Regions from separate parts of the Streptomyces capparidis genome, predicted to be linked through region 2. Evidence: predicted binding sites of a transcription regulator. Region 2 holds the regulator's gene; the other holds the start of a gene.
The links. Region 2 encodes HrcA, which represses chaperone genes, less so after heat shock. Its sites were predicted from a motif close to TTNGCACTCNGNNNNNCNGAGTGCNAA; they were not measured.
Positions count from the first base shown of each region.

Region 1 (6,454 bases), on a different contig from region 2:
CCACCGCGCCCCCGCTCTCCAGCGGGCGGTCGTACATGGCCTTGACGAAGTCCACGCCCGGGTCGGTCAGCAGCGGCCCGACGATGCCCGAGACGAACCGGGAGTCGAACTCGCGCAGGTCGGCGTCCACGAAGCAGACGATCTCCCCGCGGGTGGCCAGCAGCGACCGCCACAGCACCTCGCCCTTGCCCGGCACTGCGGGCAGCCGCGGCAGTATCGCGTCGCGGTGCACCACCCGCGCCCCGGCGCGCGCCGCCACCTCGGCCGTCCGGTCCGTGGAGCCGGAGTCCACCACCACGATCTCGTCCACCAGCGGCACCCGCTCCACCAGGTCCCGGCGGATCGCCGCCACGATGTCGCCGACGGTCCGCTCCTCGTCGAGCGCGGGCAGGACGACGCTGACGGTGCCCTCGTGCCCCGCCGCGGCCTTGGCCCTGGCCAGCAGCTCCAGCGGCCGGTCCGCGGTGGACCAGGACCGCCGGGCCAGCCAGCGGTCCACCTCGTCAAACACGTGCGGGCTCCCTACGGGTAGTGCGTGCGCCGCGCCCCGGTGCGGCACTGTGATCGATCTCGCGCTTCGGACGGTCCTGACCAGTGTGCGGGCCATCGGTTACAGTCTTGAAAACGTACCGCCGCGAACGAAACGGCGGTGCGGTCGCCTGCGGGGCAGGTGCGGCTTCCACCGCACTCGCGCTCCCGGCGGCAGGACAAACACACCCCACCCGGGGTGTCATACCAGCTCATCCAGAGGGGCAGAGGGAACGGCCCGTTGAAGCCCCGGCAACCCTCCAGCCGGTCTTGCGACTCATCGCGCGAGGCCCCGGCGGGGAAGGTGCCAAGTCCGTCCTGCGGCGAAACGCGCCGCCAGGGAAGATGAGGAGAAAGGGCCTCGCTTTGGCTACGCCGACCTTCAGCACGCACGCCGGAACCGCCGCGGCCGCCACCTCCGCGGGCGCGCGAACCGGAACCAGCACCTCCGGTACGGTCGCCCCGTTCGGCCCGGCCACCGCCCTGTCCTGCCGCGAGTGCGGCGAGCGCGGCGAGCTCGGCCCCGACTTCGCCTGCGCCTCCTGTTTCGGGCCCCTCGAGGTCGCCTACGACTTCGGCTCCGCCGACCCCGAGGCGCTGCGCGCGCGGATCGCGGCCGGGCCCGCCAGCATCTGGCGCTACGCCCCGCTGCTGCCCGTCCCCGCCGACGTGGCCACCCGGCCCAACCTCAACCCGGGCTGGACCCGTCTGGTCGAGGCCCGCAACCTCGCCCGCGAGCTCGGCGTCACCGGCGGCCTGCACGTCAAGGACGACTCCGGCAACCCGACCCACTCCTTCAAGGACCGGGTCGTGGCCATCGCCCTGGAGGCCGCCCGCACCTTCGGCTTCACCACGCTGTCCTGCTCCTCCACCGGCAACCTCGCGGGCGCGGTGGGCGCCGCCGCGGCGCGCGCCGGGCTGCGCTCGTGCGTGTTCATCCCGCACGACCTGGAGGCGGGCAAGGTCGTCATGGCCGCGGTGTACGGCGGCGACCTGGTCGGCATCGAGGGCACCTACGACGACGTGAACCGCTTCTGCTCCGAGCTGATCGGCGATCCGATCGGGGAGGGCTGGGGCTTCGTCAACGTCAACCTGCGGCCGTACTACGCCGAGGGCTCCAAGACCCTCGCCTACGAGATCTGCGAGCAGCTCGGCTGGCGGATCCCGGACCAGCTCGTCATCCCGATCGCGTCCGGCTCCCAGCTCACCAAGATCGACAAGGGGCTGCGGGAGCTGATCGCCCTCGGCCTCGTCGAGGACCGGCCGTACAAGATCTTCGGCGCCCAGGCCACCGGCTGCTCCCCGGTCTCCGCCGCCTACCGCGACGGCCACGACGTGGTCCGCCCGGTCCGGCCCGACACCATCGCCAAGTCCCTCGCCATCGGCAACCCCGCGGACGGCCCGTACGTGCTGGACATCGTCCGCCGCACCGGCGGCGCGGTGGAGGACGTCTCCGACGCCGAGGTGGTCGACGCGATCAAGCTGCTCGCCCGCACCGAGGGCGTCTTCGCCGAGACCGCGGGCGGGGTGACCGTCGGCGTGCTGCGCAAGCTGCTGGAGAGCGGCCGGCTCGACCCCGCCGCCGAGACGGTGGTGCTCAACACCGGTGACGGCCTGAAGACCCTCGACGCGGTGGCCCCCACCACGGGCCCGACCGCCACCATCCGCCCGACCCTTGACTCGTTCCGAGAGGCTGGCCTCGCATGAGCGTTTCCGTTCGCATCCCGACCATCCTGCGCACGTACACCGGCGGACAGGCCGAGGTGACCGCGGAGGGCGCCACCCTCGCCGAGGTCCTGGACGACCTGGAGGCCCACCACGCGGGCATCCGCGCCAGGATCCTGGACGACACGGGCAAGCTGCGCCGCTTCGTGAACGTGTACGTCAACGACGACGACGTGCGCTTCTCCGACGGGCTCGGCACCCCCACTCCGGACGGTGCCGGCGTCTCGATCATTCCCGCCGTGGCCGGGGGCTGCTGACGCGCCTGGTTCTCCCCATTCCGCTCCGCTCTCCCTGCTGTCCCGATCGCCCCGCCCGCCGTTCCCGCGCCTCCCCCGTTCGAGGGGAGCCGCGGACGGCGCGCGGGGCGGTTGCTTGTTACGGGATCGAGGCGCGATAGAGTGAGCCGACGGCAGGCGCGCGCCACAAAAGACACACCCTGCCCCGACGGGCACGGCGCATCGCAGATCCGCACTGGAGTTCTTGTACCGCCGCACCAGTGTTCAAACCCCTTCGAGGGCAAAGGCCGCGTTCCCCGGTGATCCGCGGGGGTGGAGCCGCCCCGGGCGTTGCGCGAGTCGCGTGAAGATACGCCCGAACCGGGGGTGTTGATTGTGCGGTTAGGTCTTTTATGTCTGGTCCAACTTGCCCTGGTTCATGGGGACTTGGTCACTTTCAACCGTTCCGGCTCGCTCAGAATTCTCGTCCGATTGACCTGTTGCGCAGGGCATCTGGACAGATACATTCAGCGGCGGTCGGCGCGTTCCGAGGGAGACACGACGACCCGGATCCGCGGAGTGTGGATCCGTGAAAGGGCCAGTAATAGGGGAGTTTGGAATGGCTCAGGGCACCGTCAAGTGGTTCAACGCGGAGAAGGGGTACGGCTTCATCGCGGTCGACGGTGGTGCGGACGTGTTCGTCCACTACAGCGCGATCCAGATGGACGGTTACCGCACCCTGGAAGAAGGCCAGCGGGTCGAGTTTGAGATCTCGCAGGGTCAGAAGGGGCCGCAGGCGGACATGGTCCGCGTGACCGGCTGAGCCTTCCGGGCTCCGCAGCGCCGTAAACCCCCCGGTCAGGGCAGCGCTCGCACGGCTTGTCCGCACGGGCGTGAAAGGGTGGGTTTCGGCCCCCACTCCGGGTCGCAGACCCGGAAGGCGACGGCACGGCCCACGGGCCGCACGGCGTCAGGGGGTTATGGGGGACGGCAACAAACGGTCTTCTGCTGCGAAGGACCCGCACTCCTACGGGGGTGCGGGTCCTTCTTTGCTTGGGGGCGGGGCACGGCCGGCGCGGCGGCTCGGAGCGGGCTCCGGGGCGGCCGACCCGGCCAGCCCCACCGGTCGCCCACCCCCGTCAAGGGGCCCTCGCACGTGGCTCGCGCAGGGGGTCGTCCCCATCGGAGTAGCTTGCGCCCGCCCGTCGCCCCACCCACCGCCCCATCGGTCGCCCATGGCCGTCAAGGCACCCTCGTACGTGGCTCGCGCAAGGGGTCGTCCCCATCGGAGTAGCTTGCACTCGCGGGGGGCGAGTGCTAATCATTGCGTTAGCACTCTGAAGGTGAGAGTGACAACGAGGACCGGGTGGGTGAGGCCCAAGCCGGCGACGGGAAGGAACGTCGCGGCCGGGGCCGTCCGTCGCGGGCGCCAGCGCGGTCCGGAGCAATCCACCCCGCTTTGGGAGGACCACTTCACATGGCCAAGATCATCGCGTTCGACGAGGAGGCGCGGCGCGGCCTCGAGCGCGGTATGAACCAGCTCGCCGACGCCGTCAAGGTCACCCTGGGCCCCAAGGGCCGCAACGTCGTCCTCGAGAAGAAGTGGGGCGCCCCCACGATCACCAACGACGGTGTCTCCATCGCCAAGGAGATCGAGCTCGAGGACCCCTACGAGAAGATCGGCGCGGAGCTGGTCAAGGAGGTCGCCAAGAAGACGGACGACGTCGCCGGTGACGGTACGACCACCGCGACCGTCCTCGCCCAGGCGCTCGTCCGCGAGGGTCTGCGCAACGTGGCCGCGGGTGCCAACCCGATGGCCCTCAAGCGCGGCATCGAGCAGGCCGTCGAGGCCGTCTCCGAGCAGCTCCTGAGCCTGGCCAAGGAGGTCACGACCAAGGAGCAGATCGCCTCCACGGCCTCCATCTCCGCCGCCGACACCCAGATCGGCGAGCTGATCGCCGAGGCGATGGACAAGGTCGGCAAGGAAGGCGTCATCACCGTCGAGGAGTCGCAGACCTTCGGCCTGGAGCTCGAGCTCACCGAGGGCATGCGCTTCGACAAGGGCTTCGTCTCCGCCTACTTCGCCACCGACATGGAGCGGATGGAGGCGGTCTTCGACGACCCCTACATCCTGATCTGCAACTCCAAGATCAGCTCCGTCAAGGACCTGCTCCCGCTGCTCGAGAAGGTCATGCAGTCCGGCAAGCCGCTGCTGATCATCGCCGAGGACATCGAGGGCGAGGCCCTGGCCACCCTGGTCGTCAACAAGATCCGCGGCACCTTCAAGTCCGCCGCGGTCAAGGCCCCCGGCTTCGGCGACCGCCGCAAGGCCATGCTCGGTGACATCGCCATCCTCACCGGTGGCACCGTCATCTCCGAGGAGGTCGGCCTCAAGCTCGAGAACGCGAGCCTGGACCTCCTGGGCCGCGCCCGCAAGATCGTCGTCACCAAGGACGAGACCACGATCGTGGACGGCGCCGGCGACAGCGAGCAGGTGCAGGGCCGGGTCAACCAGATCCGCGCCGAGATCGAGCAGTCGGACTCCGACTACGACCGCGAGAAGCTCCAGGAGCGCCTCGCCAAGCTGGCCGGCGGCGTGGCCGTCATCAAGGCCGGCGCGGCCACCGAGGTGGAGCTCAAGGAGCGCAAGCACCGCATCGAGGACGCGGTGCGCAACGCCAAGGCCGCCGTCGAGGAGGGCATCGTCGCCGGTGGTGGCGTGGCCCTGCTCCAGGCTGCCGCCGCGTTCGAGAAGATCGACCTCGAGGGTGACGAGGCGACCGGCGCCCAGATCGTGAAGCTGGCGCTGGAGGCCCCGCTGAAGCAGATCGCCGTGAACGCCGGCCTCGAGGGCGGTGTCGTGGTGGAGAAGGTGCGCAACCTGACCCCGGGCCACGGCCTGAACGCCGCGACCGGCGAGTACGTCGACCTGGTGGCCGAGGGCATCATCGACCCGGCCAAGGTGACGCGCTCCGCGCTCCAGAACGCCGCCTCCATCGCGGCGCTGTTCCTCACCACCGAGGCGGTCATCGCCGACAAGCCGGAGAAGGCCGCGGCCGGTGCCGGCGCGGGCGGCGGCATGCCGGGCGGTGACATGGACTTCTGATCGGCCCTGGCCGGTCGTCGTCCGAGCAGGACAACGCTGGGCGGCACCCCCTCGGGGGTGCCGCCCAGCGGCTTTTCCCGGCCCGCCCCGCCTGGCCCCGTCCCGGGGCGGCTCAGCCTCGCGCCGACGCCACCTGGAGTGCCGCCCGCAGGTGCCCCCGCGACGCGGACAGCAGCGCCGCCGCCTCCGCGGCGCCGACCCCGGCGAGGATCACCAGGATGGCGTTCTTCACCTCGCCGTCCGTGGCGGCGAGCGCCGCCTCGATCTCGTCCTCGGGCGCGCCCGTGGCGAGCGCGACGATCCGCCGGGAGCGGGCCCGCAGCTTGTCGTTCGACGCGCGCACGTCCACCATCAGGTTCCCGTAGGTCTTGCCCAGGCGGATCATGGTGATCGTCGAGATCATGTTGAGGACGAGCTTCTGGGCGGTGCCCGCCTTCAGCCGGGTCGAGCCGGACAGCAGCTCGGGCCCGACCACCACCTCGATGCCGTGCTCCGCGGCGGCGGCCAGCGGCGAGCCCGCGTTGCAGGACAGCCCCACGGTGAGCGCGCCCAGCGCCCCGGCGTGCCGGACCGCGCCGAGCGCGTACGGGGTGCGCCCCGAGGCGGACACGCCGACCACGGCGTCGTCCGGGGTGAGGCCCAGCGCGTCGAGGTCGGCGGCGGCCAGGTCGGCGCGGTCCTCGGCGCCCTCCACCGAGGTGACCAGCGCCCCGGGACCGCCCGCGATCAGGCCGACGACCTGCCCCGGCGCGGTGTTGAACGTCGGCGGGCACTCGCTGGCGTCCAGCACGCCGAGCCGTCCCGCGGTGCCCGCGCCCGCGTAGACCAGGCGGCCGCCGCGGGCCATCCGCTCGGCGACGGCGTCGATCGCGGCGGCGAT
Region 1 covers NZ_BAAGTD010000003.1:164,694-171,147, reverse strand. The annotation lists gene ACYVO2_RS04175 (glucosyl-3-phosphoglycerate synthase) at 1-511, opposite strand, end outside; SAM riboswitch class I at 738-880, shown strand; gene thrC (threonine synthase) at 874-2,235, shown strand; gene ACYVO2_RS04165 (MoaD/ThiS family protein) at 2,232-2,510, shown strand; gene ACYVO2_RS04160 (cold-shock protein) at 3,088-3,291, shown strand; gene groL (chaperonin GroEL) at 3,946-5,574, shown strand; gene murQ (N-acetylmuramic acid 6-phosphate etherase) at 5,687-6,454, opposite strand, start outside.
Region 1: a site for HrcA is predicted at 3,798-3,824, ahead of groL (chaperonin GroEL). Genes of this name have one in related genera too.

Region 2 (6,454 bases):
CGGCCGCCTGGCGGCGGGCCGCTCCCCCGGCGCGGGCCGGGAGATCCTGTCCGCGGAGGACCGCCGGGTGGAGCGGATCCTGCTGGAGCTGCGCCTGTCCGACGGCTGCCCCCTGGACGTCCTCACCCCCGCGGGCCTGCGCGCGGCGCGGCGCGCACTCGCCGACGGCCTGCTGGAGCCGGCCCCCTTCACCGAGGGCCGCGCCGTCCTGACCCTGCGCGGACGCCTGCTGGCGGACGGGGTGGTGCGGGAGCTGGTGGACTGAGGGAGCGGGGCGGGCAGCGGCCGCACCCCGCCCGCTCCCCGGCTCAGCCCTCCGCCGTCACGAAGTCGATCAGCTCCTCCACGCGGCCCAGCAGCTCCGGGCGCAGATCGCGGTAGGACGCGACCGAGCCGAGGATGCGCCGCCACGCCGCGCCCGTGTCCTCCGGCCAGCCCAGGGCCCGGCACACGCCCCGCTTCCAGTCCTCGCCGCGCGGCACCCGGGGCCAGTCCGGTATCCCCACCGACGACGGCTTGACCGCCTCCCACACGTCCACGAACGGGTGGCCCACCACCAGCACGTGCTCCCCGGTGACGCCCGCCGCGATCCGGGACTCCTTCGACCCGGGGACCAGGTGGTCCACCAGCACCCCGAGCCGTGCCCCGGGCCCCGGCGCGAACCGCCGCACGATCTCCGGCAGGTCGTCCACGCCCTCCAGGTACTCCACGACCACGCCCTCGACGCGCAGGTCGTCGCCCCACACCCGCTCCACCAGCTCCGCGTCGTGCCGCCCCTCCACGTAGATGCGGCCCGCCCTGGCCACCCGCGCCCGCGCGCCCGGCACCGCGATCGACCCGGACGCGGTCAGCCGCGGGCCGCGCCGCGCCGGTGCGGCGGAGGGCCGGACCAGGGTGACCACCTTCCCGTCCAGCAGGAACCCGCGCGGCTCCATCGGGAAGACCCGGTGCCGCCCGAAGCGGTCCTCCAGCGTCACCGTCAGCCCCTGCGCGGTCTTCTCGCACGCCACCACCGCACCGCAGTACCCGGTGGCGGCCTCCTCGACCACCAGGCCCGTCTCGGCCTCCACCTCGGGCACGGGCCGCCGCCGCTTCCACGGGGGAGTCAGGTCCGGCCCGTGCTCCCCGCCCCAGCTTCTGCTCCGCATCCGTCAGACGATAGACAAGCGCGGCCCGGCCGGGAGGGGCCGGTCAGCGGGACACGCCGAACCGGGCGGCCAGCGCGTCCCGCTGCGCCCGCACGAAGGCGGCGTCCACCACGGCCCCGTGCCCGGGCACGTAGACCGCCCCGCCGCCCGCCCCGTCCCCGCCTGCCGCCCCGTCCCCGCCTGCCCCGTCCCCGCCTTCGGCGAGGAGCCGGTCCAGCGCGGCCGGCCAGTGCCCCGGCACGGCGTCGGGCCCGGCCTGCGGCTCGCCGGACTCCTCCACCAGGTCGCCGCAGAACACCACGGTCCGCCCCGCGTCCCGCACCACCACCGCCAGGTCGTGCCCGGTGTGCCCGGGCCCGGGGTGCACCAGCCGCGCCACCACCCCGCCGAGGTCCACCTCCGCCGCGTCGTCCACCAGGTGCCCCGGCGGGACCAGCGCCGCGGCCGCCCGGCGCGCCGCCGCGGGGTCGGTGCCCCACCGCACCGCGTCGGCGGCCAGGTCCTCGCCGTCCAGGTACCCGGGGAGCCCGCGCTGCCCGTGCACCTCGGCCCCGGCGAACGCGGCCGTGCCGAAGCAGTGGTCGAAGTGCCCGTGGGTGAGCACCACATGGGTGACCCGGCGCCCGGTGGCCGAAAACAGCGACTCCCGCAGCGCCTCGCCCTCCTCCAGGGAGCCGCCGGTGTCCACCACCAGCAGCCCGTTCTCCCCGGCCACCACCCCCGCGGTGGCGTCCAGACCCGGCAGCCTGCGCCGCGCCACCCCGGGCGCGAGCGGCTCCCAGCCCAGCTCCGCCCACCGTTCCCGCCACCGTTCCCGCGGGCCGCCGCCGGGCCCGCTCCGCTGTCGCTTCTGCACGCCACGACGCTAATCCGAGCGGAGGCCGATACGGTTCCGGCATTTCTAAGGCTTGCTACCCGGCCGTACACTGGCTCAGGGCTAGCCTGGCACTCGGCTGAGCAGAGTGCCAACGCCAGGAAATGTCGGGCCACGGCTGGAGGTGTGCGCCATGCTCAGCGAACGCAGGCTGGAGGTGCTACGCGCCATCGTCCAGGACTACGTCGGCACCGAGGAGCCGGTCGGTTCCAAGGCGTTGACCGAGCGGCACAACCTGGGCGTCTCCCCGGCGACGGTGCGCAACGACATGGCCGCGCTGGAGGAGGACGGCTTCATCCAGCAGCCGCACACCAGCGCGGGACGCATCCCCACCGACAAGGGCTACCGGCTGTTCGTGGACCGGCTGGCGGAGGTCAAGCCGCTGTCGGCGGCCGAGCGCCGGGCGATCCAGAACTTCCTGGGCGGCGCGGTGGACCTGGACGACGTGGTGGCCCGCACGGTCCGCCTGCTCGCCCAGCTCACCCGGCAGGTCGCGGTGGTGCAGTACCCGTCGCTGACCCGCTCCACGGTGCGCCACGTCGAACTGCTCGCGCTGTCCGGGATCCGGGTGATGTGCGTGCTGATCACCAACACCGGCCGGGTGGAGCAGCGCGTCGTGGACTGCCCGGGGCCGGTGGGCGAGACGGTGCTGGCCGACCTGCGGGCGCGGCTGAACAGCCGGGTGGCGGGCCGCCGCTTCCCGGACGTGCCCAAGCTGGTGCAGGACCTGCCCGAGTCGTTCGAGCAGGACGACCGCCCCGTGGTGTCCGCGGTCCTGGCCACCCTGCTGGAGACGCTGGTGGAGGAGACCGAGGAGCGGCTGCTGATCGGCGGCACCGCCAATCTGACCCGGTTCGTCCACGACTTCCCCATGACCATCCGCCCGGTGCTGGAGGCACTGGAGGAGCAGGTGGTGCTGCTGAAGCTGCTCGGGGAGTCCGAGGACTCCGGAGTGACGGTGCGAATCGGCCATGAGAACGCCCATGAAGGGCTGAACTCCACCTCCGTCGTCTCCGTGGGCTACGGTTCGGGCGACGAGGCAGTTGCGAAACTCGGCGTGGTCGGACCGACCCGCATGGACTACCCCGGAACGATGGGAGCGGTACGCGCAGTGGCACGTTACGTCGGACAGATCCTGGCGGAGTCGTAAGTGGCCACGGACTACTACGCGGTCCTGGGCGTCCGGCGCGACGCGAGCCAGGACGAGATCAAGAAGGCGTTCCGTCGCCTCGCCCGCGAGCTGCACCCGGACGTCAACCCGGACCCGAAGACGCAGGAGCGGTTCAAGGAGATCAACGCCGCCTACGAGGTGCTGTCCGACCCGCAGAAGAAGCAGGTCTACGACCTCGGCGGCGATCCGTTGTCCAACTCCGCGGCAGGCGCGGGCGCCGGGGGCTTCGGCGCCGGGTTCGCCGGGTTCAGCGACATCATGGACGCCTTCTTCGGCACGGCCTCGCAGCGCGGCCCGCGCTCGCGCACCCGCCGCGGCCAGGACGCCATGATCCGCCTCGAGATCGAGCTGGACGAGGCCGCGTTCGGCACCACCAAGGACATCCAGGTCGACACGGCCGTGGTGTGCACCACCTGCGAGGGCGAGGGCGCGGCCCCCGGCACCTCCGCGCAGACCTGCGACATGTGCCGCGGCCGCGGCGAGGTCAGCCAGGTCACCCGCTCCTTCCTCGGCCAGGTCATGACCTCCCGCCCGTGCCCGCAGTGCCAGGGCTTCGGCACGGTCGTGCCCACCCCGTGCCCGGAGTGCGCGGGCGACGGCCGGGTGCGGGCCCGCCGCACCCTGACGGTGAAGATCCCCCCGGGCGTGGACAACGGCACCCGCATCCAGCTCGCCGGAGAGGGCGAGGTCGGCCCGGGCGGCGGCCCCGCGGGCGACCTGTACGTGGAGATCGTCGAGCGCCCCCACCCGGTCTTCCAGCGCCGCGGCGACGACCTGCACTGCACGGTGACGCTGCCGATGACGGCGGCGTCGCTGGGCACCAAGGTCCCGCTGGACACGCTGGACGGCCTGGAGGAGGTGGACATCCGCCCCGGCACCCAGTCCGGCCAGTCCATCCCGCTGCACCAGCGGGGCGTGACCCATCTGCGCGGCGGCGGGCGCGGCGACCTCATCGTGCACGTCGAGGTCCAGACGCCCACCAAGCTGGACGCCGAGCAGGAGGAGCTGATCCGCCGCCTGGCCAAGCTCCGCGGCGAGGAGCGGGCGGCCGGCCAGTTCGCGCCGGGCCAGCAGGGCCTGTTCTCCCGCCTGAAGGACGCGTTCAACGGCCGCTAGGCGGCCGCCGGGCGGGCGGGCGGGAGCCGGCGCGGCGGGCGGGACCGCCCCCGCGCACCCGGCGCCCGCCCGGCTGCCACCATAGGGGCATGGCCGAGCCGAGCAGTCTCACCCCGCATCCGATCGTCCAGGCGCCCATGGCCGGAGGCACCTCCTGCCCGCGGCTCGCCGCCGAGGTGTCCCGGGCCGGCGGGCTGGGCTTCCTCGCCGCCGGGTACAAGTCGGCGGACGCGATGCGGCAGGAGATCACCGAGCTGCGCTCGCTCACCGACCGGCCCTTCGGCGTGAACCTGTTCCTGCCCCAGCCGGTCACCCCCGCCGCCGCGGGTGTCGCCGCCTACCGGGAGCGGCTCGGCGCCGAAGCGGACCGCTACGCCACGGCGCCCGGCGACCCGGACCAGGGCACCGACGACGACTACGAGGCGAAGCTCGCCGTCCTGCTGGAGGACCCGGTGCCGCTGGTCGGCTTCACCTTCGGCTGCCCCGACCCGGACACCCTGCGGGCGCTCGCGGCCGTCGGCACCGTCACCGTCGTCACCGCCACCACCCCGGCCGAGGCCGCGGCCGCCGAGCGGGCCGGCGCCGACGCGGTGTGCGTGCAGGGCGCCGAGGCGGGCGCCCACCAGGGCTCGCACCGCAACGACCCGGAGCAGGACGGCGCGGCGCTCGCCCTGCTGCCGCTGCTCGCCCTGGTCCGCGAGGCCGTGGAGCTGCCGCTGGTCGCCGCGGGCGGCATCATGCGCGGGGCGCAGGTCGCCGCGGTGCTGGCCGCGGGCGCGTGCGCCGCCCAGCTCGGCACGGCGTTCCTGGCCTGCCCCGAGTCCGGCGCCCACCCCGCGCACAAGGCCGCGCTCACCGACCCGGCGTTCACCCGCACCGAGCTGACCCGCGCCTTCTCCGGCCGCCCGGCGCGCGGCCTGGTCAACAGGTTCCTCGCCGAGCACGGCGGCCACGCCCCCGCGGCCTACCCGCAGGTGCACCACGTCACCGCGCCGCTGCGCAGGGCCGCCGCCGCGCAGGGCGACCCGCACGGCATGGCGCTGTGGGCCGGGCAGGGCCACCGCCTGGCCAGGCCGCTGCCGGCCGGGCAACTGGTGCGCACCCTGGTGGCGGAGGCGGACGCCGCCCTGGAGGGGGCCCGCGGCCGGGGAGCGGGGCAGGCGTGAGCGCTCCGGTCTTCCTCGTCCCGCCCGGCCGGCTCGCCGACGCCGCGCCCGGCGCCGTGGTGGTCCTCGACGGCGCCGAGGGCAGGCACGCCGTCTCCGTGCGCCGGCTGCGCGCGGGGGAGGAGATCGTGCTCAGCGACGGCGAGGGCCTCGGCGTGCGCGGCACCGTGGCGTCCGTCGAGGGCAAGGACGCGCTGACCGCCGCCGTCGCCGAGCGCCTGGCCGAGCCGGAGCCGTCCCCCCGGATCACCGTGGTGCAGGCCCTGCCCAAGGGCGACCGCGGCGAGCTCGCCGTGGAGACCATGACGGAGGTCGGGGTGGACGAGATCGTGCCCTGGGCGGCGTCCCGCTGCGTCACCCAGTGGCGCGGCGAGCGCGGCGCCAAGGCCCTGGCCAAGTGGCGGGCCACCGCGCGGGAGGCCGGCAAGCAGTCCCGCCGGCTGCGCCTGCCGCGGGTGTGCGAGCCGATGACGACCCCGCAGGTGGCGCGGCTGCTCGCCCAGGCGAGCCTGGGCGCGGTGCTGCACGAGGAGGGCGCCGAGCCGCTGGCGGCGGTGCCGCTGCCCGCCGCGGGCTCCGTGGTGCTCGTGGTCGGGCCCGAGGGCGGGGTGGCGCCGCAGGAGATCGAGGCGTTCGCCGCCGCCGGGGCGCGGCCGTACCGGCTGGGCCCCACCGTGCTGCGCACCTCCACCGCCGGGGTGGCCGCCGCCGCGGCGCTGCTCACCCGTACGGGGCGGTGGGGGTGAGGCCCTACGGGAGTCGCACCCCACGGGTCAGCCCAACGATGTAGCCGGGGGCCGGACCGCTCCTGCCCCCGTCCGATGTGCCGGGCGGGGCCGCGACGGCACGCTGTGGTCATGACACCGATCGCCACCGCGCGCAAGCGGCGCCGTGCCTGGCTGCTCCCCGCCGCCGGCGTCCTCCTGACCCTGGGTCTGCTCACCGCCTGCGACGAGGCGGAGGAGGCCCTCACCGAGGC
Region 2 covers NZ_BAAGTD010000035.1:80,633-87,086, reverse strand. The annotation lists gene hemW (radical SAM family heme chaperone HemW) at 1-265, shown strand, start outside; gene ACYVO2_RS25410 (DUF3097 domain-containing protein) at 309-1,148, opposite strand; gene ACYVO2_RS25405 (MBL fold metallo-hydrolase) at 1,192-2,004, opposite strand; gene hrcA (heat-inducible transcriptional repressor HrcA) at 2,156-3,172, shown strand; gene dnaJ (molecular chaperone DnaJ) at 3,173-4,309, shown strand; gene ACYVO2_RS25390 (nitronate monooxygenase) at 4,399-5,475, shown strand; gene ACYVO2_RS25385 (16S rRNA (uracil(1498)-N(3))-methyltransferase) at 5,472-6,221, shown strand; gene ACYVO2_RS25380 (hypothetical protein) at 6,333-6,454, shown strand, end outside.